2 regions of the Bacillus sp. GW823-FHT06B01 genome follow, and region 2 is predicted to be linked to the other one. Evidence: riboswitches for the same ligand, from Rfam matches in the RefSeq annotation. Region 2 holds a riboswitch; the other holds the start of a gene.

Region 1 (3,421 bases), 1.0 Mb from region 2:
CGTTACATTCAATACAAATAGTCTCGTTTGTATCATTTTTAGTTTCAAGTACACGGAAGCGGGCGGCGAATTCGATTGCTTCTGATAATGTCATGTTTGGAGCGGTTTCTACTTCTGTCCGAATTGTTAAGAAGCCAAGCTCATAAGGGCAAAGTGTTACATCAATAGAATGAATCTTGAATGGAACAGAAATCAAATTTGTTGTTAAATGTCCAGTTAAGTTAAGGTCTTTAGAATAGCGTTGTAATCCTTTTTGATGCTCTGAGTGAGGAAATAGAATTTTATTTGTAAATGAAAGATAGTATGCTTCCATATTTTGATGTGAAACTTGAAACTTTCCGTAGTATGTATTTTCATTTTCAAGATGATCGAGTCGAAAAGGGCGAAAATCATTTTTCTGTAAGAAAGGGAACATATTTTGTTCATATCCGGTTTTAAAAGAAAACGGGAATATAAATTGAAATATAGCTGTTGCTACATCTTTTTCCTCGATTGTCTGTATTGCCTCCATTTACATTGTTTCCTTTCATATATGCTATAAAAACAACATGCCCAAATTTATTTGAAAATAACCACTGTTTTATACTTGATTAAGAATGAAAATTCAGCTTATTTAGTAGAGGACATGTATAATGTTATGTATACTACATGTTATAAAATTGTATTTTGAAAAGGGGGATGTTGTATGCGTATTTTAGTATTAGGAGCTGGTGGCGTCGGAGGATTTTTTGGTGGCCGATTAGTCGAAAAAGGGGAAGATGTTACGTTTCTTGTTCGTAGTAAAAGAAAACAGCAATTAGAGGAAAAGGGACTTGTTATTCGTAGTGTGAATGGGGATTTTTCCTTCCAACCGAAATTAATAACGAAAGAAGATCGAACTTCTCCATTTGATGTCATTTTATTTTCAACAAAAGCGTATCACTTAAACGAGGCGATTCAAGATTTGAAGCCGTTTGTAGGTGAAAATACTGTCATCATTCCATTGTTAAATGGTATTGCTCATGTATCACTATTACAAAAAGAATTTGGTGAAGAGAAAGTGATTGGCGGTCTATGTTTTATCGAGACGACGTTAAACGATCAAGGAGAAATTGTACAAACTAGCGCTGCCAACAGACTTCTGTTTGGAGAAATGAAGTTTCAAGATTCAGAGAGAATACAGCATATTGCTAAAGCATTTGCAGGTACGAAATCTAGTTTTGTTTTAAGTGAAAATATTATGCAAGATATGTGGCATAAATATTTATTTATTACTGTAATGTCGGGTGTGACGACATTAATGCGTGCACCGATAGGACCGATTCGCGAAAGTGAAGGTGGACGCGATTTTATCCAAAACTTATTTGAAGAATGTGTGCAAATCATGAGATCTATGAAAGCTCCAGTTAAGGATGGAATTGCCCAAGAACATATGAAAACAATCGATAAAATTTCGTATGATATGAAGTCATCGATGCAGCGTGATATGGAAAAAGGTTCGTTCATTGAAGGCGAGCACTTACAAGGATACTTACTAGATGTAGCGGAACAATTTTCTATAGAAGCACCATTATTAGGGGCAGTATATCAAAATTTGAAAGTGTATGAAGAAATGACCTTTCACAGATCAGCAATACAATTGGATGTATGAAAAATAAAAAAGAAAGCAATATATAAGTGTATTGCTTTCTTTTTTATGACAAATTATTTATTTCTTTTCGTTCTATCTGTCAAATTTATTTCCTGTTCACGTTTACCGTATAATTGATTAATTTCATTTGCTAATGCATCTAAATAGGAATCGGAAAAAATAGGCTTCTTTTCTTTAGACATATGAGTCTCCTTTATCGATTTTTTAGTATTCATTATGTATATTTACCAGCGGATTATGCGCAATCATTTAAATTTTTTCTTTTTCAAAATTTTTGTTTACATTTTGAAAATAAAGGAGTATTATAATCCACAGTTTCAATTTTCTAAATCGCTGAAACCGCATGGTGCGGGGGACCCGTTCTTATGGATTAGTACTTAATCCAATGGGGTGAATCCTTGAAAAAGGTAGGGCTACTCATAGGCCCGAATCCGACAGCTAACCTCGTAAGCGTTATATTGAGAAGGAAGGTGGAGCTTGTGCGACAAAAAAAATAATGTCTACAAGTCTATTTCGTTATGGCTTGTAGACATTTTTTGTTTTCTGAAGAAATCGTTTACCCGCTGTAACTAGCAGAAAAGTTCGTACAAAATTATTGGAGAGTGGACAGCAGTGGTTTCATCAATCAAAAGGTTTTTAATTGGAAGGCCGTTAAAATCAACTGAGTTAGGAGAGCAAAAGCTTAATAAAACGAAGGCGTTAGCTATTTTATCTTCTGACGCATTGTCATCGGTTGCATACGGACCAGAGCAAATTTTAATTGCTTTAGCAGGTCTTGGAGCGATTGCTTATTGGTATTCAATTCCAATCGCTGTTGGGGTATTAGTGTTATTGACAGCCCTTATTTTATCTTATCGTCAAATTATTTTTGCTTATCCTCATGGCGGAGGCGCGTATGTTGTATCAAAAGAAAATTTAGGGATGAATCCAGGGTTAATAGCTGGAGGATCTTTATTAGTCGATTATATTTTAACTGTTGCAGTAAGTGTGTCCGCAGGTACAGATGCGCTCACATCAGCTTTTCCAAGTTTACATGCACATAATGTAATCATTGCGATTATATTTGTTATATTGATTACTATTTTAAATTTAAGAGGGGTAACGGAATCAGCTTCCGTTTTAGCATATCCTGTTTATTTATTCGTTTTAGCACTCTTTATATTAATTGGTGTAGGTATTTATAATATTATAACTGGTCAAGTTTCACCGACATTACATTCACCGATTGGAACACCAGTTGCAGGAATTAGTTTATTTTTACTGTTACGAGCATTTGCTTCAGGAAGCTCTGCTTTAACGGGTGTTGAGGCAATATCTAACGCAATTCCAAACTTTAAGGATCCTGCACCTAACAATGCAGCGAAAACATTGCTTGCAATGGGTGCATTACTTGCCGTTTTATTTTCAGGAATTGTCTTTTTAGCTTATTATTACGGAATTAATCCAAGTAAGGAAGTAACAGTTGTTTCACAAATTGCTGAACAAACTTTTGGACGTAATTTCATGTACTATTTCATACAAGGTACAACTGCTTTAATATTAATTCTTGCTGCTAATACAGGTTATTCTGCATTTCCACTATTAGCAGTTAACCTTGCAAAAGACAAATTTATACCGAGAATGTTTACGATTAGAGGAGACCGCCTAGGTTACTCAAACGGTATTATTATACTTGGGATAGCTTCGATTATTTTAATTGTAGCTTTCCAAGGGCAAACAGAACATTTAATCCCGTTATATGCAGTAGGTGTATTTATTCCATTTACACTTTCTCAAACGGGTATGGTATTA
Region 2 (3,421 bases):
TTCTTTTATGCTAAGGAGGATGAGGTACATGGAACTAACACTTATTTGTGTTGGGGAAGAAAGCAAGGTAAATAGTTTAAGAGATTTAGTAGCATTTCAACATGAGTTAATTATTTTTACAGCAAATGAAGAGATAGCTGCTGAAGTTAGGAATTGTGGGTTTGATTGGACTTATAGCTGTAGTAAGGCGCAAGATTTTACTAGTATTTGTGAGTGTATTAAGAAGGTGATTTTACTAGGGGATGAGCTTCCAATCATTAGTTTCTTCACAGAACACATTCACTTTTCTTTTCAAGCACCTATTACTGTTGTTACAAGGAATAAACGATATCCAGCGAGGCTCTATGAAACAATTGGAGCTACATTTGTCGTGTTTACGAATTGTGATAATATTTCTTTTTTATTTTTTGAATAGGGCGGGGGAAAAAGATGAAGGTGTTGTTACTAGGAGATATAGCGAATCGTTGGGCCGTATCAGTAGAGCGAGTTCAAGAATTGGTGGTGCTTGATCCCATTTTTCCAAGGCCCTATATCATATTGCCATCGAAAGATGCTTTATATTTAAAAACAGATGTTATCGAATATGAGCAGCTACATGCAGAATTGTTACAAGTTTATATTCGTGGGAGAAATTTGCGCGCGTTTTTGCGTGGAGAATAAATAGTGAAAAAAAAGAGCGAATGCTAAGTGCAACAAGCTATGCACTTCATGTCATTCGCTCTTTTTATTTCGTATTTAAAAGATCATTTCTGTGAAAAAGAAAGAAAAGACGAGAAAACAGATGAAATAATATTAATAACACTCAATGTAAGCGTTTAAATAGATGAATATTTTCTTATTTTCAGTAATTTGACTCTTTACAAGTTAAATATAGAGGAGTATATTTACTCTCATAAATCATTCATAAAATTTCCAAAAAAACCTAAAATCGCTGAGTTCCAGAAATGGAGCGGGGGAACCAATTTTGTGCATCGTCACTTGGGGTGAATCTTTCAGTTTTGAAAGTAGGGCTACTCTTTAGGCCCGAATCCGACAGCTAACCTCGTAAGCGTTTAGAGAGGAGGTTTACTTTGTGTTGTTCATTTCGAACACTAAGTAGAGCTTAGTGTTCTTTTTTTGATAATTAGATGGTAAATTTTTACAGAAAAGAGGAGTGGCTATGTTAGATGTTGTAATGATCGGGATTTTTGTTGTGTTAGTTGCATCGATGGTAAGTCTTGCAAGTTGGTCAGATAAAGTTGTGAAAGAAGGGAAGCAATCATGACGGTTGCCTTATCGGCTATTGTTGCAGCAATTACGGTGTACTTAGTGTATGCATTAATAAATCCAGAAAAGTTTTAATTAGGGGGAATCATTCATTATGATTTGGGTCGCAGTTGTTATTACCATGCTGTTGTTTATTCTTGTGGCAAAGCCAATGGGGATTTATTTAGAGAAAGCCTTTCAAGGTAGTAAAAAGTTAGATAAAGTATTCGGGCCTTTTGAAAAACTTATTTTTAAAATTACGGGTGTAAAAGAATACAATCAAACGTGGAAACAGTACGCATTGTCATTAGTTTTATTAAATGGATTTATGATTGTTGTCGTATATTTCATTTTCAGACTACAAGGAGTATTGCCATTAAATCCAGCACACATTGAAGGGATGGAGCCTACGCTTGCTTTTAATACAGCAATTAGTTTTATGGCTGATACAAACTTACAGCATTATAGCGGTGAAAATGGTTTATCTTATTTATCACAATTAATCGGAATTACATTTTTAATGTTTGCAGCACCAGCAACGACGTTAGCACTTGTAATGGCGTTTATAAGAGGGCTTGCTGGGAAGGAACTCGGTAACTTTTTCGTTGATTTTACGAGAGCACTAACGAGAGTATTTCTTCCTATCGCATTTATTGCGGCACTAGTCTTTGTCGCACTTGGTGTACCACAAACGTTAGACGGGGCCGTTACAGCACAAACAATCGATGGGGTAAAGCAAAGTATATTACGTGGGCCTGTTGCATCATTCGTGTCCATTAAGGAACTCGGAAATAACGGCGGTGGATTTTTCGGAGCAAACTCTACACATCCTTTCGAAAATCCAGGGCAAATGAGTAATATTTTACAAATGATGCTTATGATGTTATTGCCAACAGCACTTCCATTTACGTACGGACGAATGGTAGGAAATAAAAAACAAGGTCGTATCCTTTTCGTATCACTATTCATGGTGTTTTTACTAGGATTTATAACGATTACTACATCTGAATTACATGGGAATCCAGCGTTAAATGGAATGGGCATCGAACATGTACAAGGGAGTACAGAAGGAAAAGAAGTACGATTTGGAACAGTATTTTCTTCCCTATACGCAACAGTGACGACAGCTGCTGAAACAGGAGCCGTTAATACGATGCATGATACGTTAACACCAATTGGCGGGTTAGTACCACTCGTAAATATGATGTTAAATACAGTGTATGGCGGCGTTGGGGCAGGCTTTGTGAACATTATTATGTATGCGATTATCGCAGTCTTTATATCTGGATTGATGGTTGGACGGACACCAGAGTTTTTAGGTAAGAAAATTGAAGGTAAGGAAATGAAATTAATTGCGGTAACGATACTATTTCATCCACTGCTTATTTTAGGGTTTTCAGCATTAGCTCTTTCAACAAGTTTAGGAACGGATGCCATTTCTCATTCTGGTTTCCACGGTTTAACGCAAGTGGTATATGAATACACATCGTCAGCTGCGAATAACGGATCTGGATTTGAAGGGTTAGCGGATAATACACCGTTTTGGAATATTACAACTGGCTTAGTTATGTTTTTAGGGCGCTATTTCAGTTTAATTACGATGCTAGCTGTTGCAGCTTCATTGAAAGAAAAGACGGTAGTACCAGAAACAGTCGGAACGTTCCGTACGGATAATAGTTTATTTGGCGGCATTTTCATCGGAACAATTGTAATTGTCGGTGCATTAACATTCTTCCCGATGTTAGTACTCGGCCCAATTGCAGAATTTCTTACATTGAAGTAATGGAGGGTAAATGATGAGACCGGTAGTAGTAAAAGAAAAGAGAGTAAATGATTCACAAATACATGCTGTAGAAGATGAAGTTAGACAAGCGAAAACGATGGATCGTGACATCGTGAAACACGCGATGAAGCAATCCTTTGCGAAATTGAATCCGAAAGTCATGATAAAGAATCCGATTATGTTTGTTGTAGAAATTGGATTTATCATTACGTTCATTTTATCGTTTCTTCCAAGTCGTTCTAGTAGTGTACCAGGATGGTTTAATATAACAGTTTCTCTCATTCTATTATTTACAGTTTTATTTGCTAACTTTGCAGAAGCGTTAGCGGAAGGACGGGGGAAAGCGCAAGCCGATTCTTTAAAACAGTCGAAGAAAGATGTGTTTGCAAATGT

Evidence for each region. A riboswitch is a leader RNA that binds a small molecule or an ion and turns the genes downstream of it on or off. The one in region 2 is predicted to bind cyclic di-AMP.
Region 1: linked by a shared signal. The riboswitch ahead of AC1Q8N_RS18485 (APC family permease) and the one ahead of AC1Q8N_RS13145 (SipW-dependent-type signal peptide-containing protein) in region 2 are both predicted to bind cyclic di-AMP.

The regions. Positions count from the first base shown of each region.
Region 1 covers NZ_JBXAHR010000003.1:1,018,683-1,022,103, forward strand. Annotated here, with positions in the region: gene AC1Q8N_RS18470 (hypothetical protein) at 1-511, opposite strand, end outside; gene panE (2-dehydropantoate 2-reductase) at 686-1,630, shown strand; gene AC1Q8N_RS18480 (hypothetical protein) at 1,684-1,812, opposite strand; cyclic di-AMP (ydaO/yuaA leader) riboswitch at 1,952-2,098, shown strand; gene AC1Q8N_RS18485 (APC family permease) at 2,243-3,421, shown strand, end outside.
Region 2 covers NZ_JBXAHR010000003.1:13,736-17,156, forward strand. Annotated here, with positions in the region: gene AC1Q8N_RS13135 (hypothetical protein) at 29-415, shown strand; gene AC1Q8N_RS13140 (hypothetical protein) at 430-660, shown strand; cyclic di-AMP (ydaO/yuaA leader) riboswitch at 920-1,065, shown strand; gene AC1Q8N_RS13145 (SipW-dependent-type signal peptide-containing protein) at 1,160-1,264, shown strand; gene kdpF (K(+)-transporting ATPase subunit F) at 1,261-1,341, shown strand; gene kdpA (potassium-transporting ATPase subunit KdpA) at 1,361-3,028, shown strand; gene kdpB (potassium-transporting ATPase subunit KdpB) at 3,042-3,421, shown strand, end outside.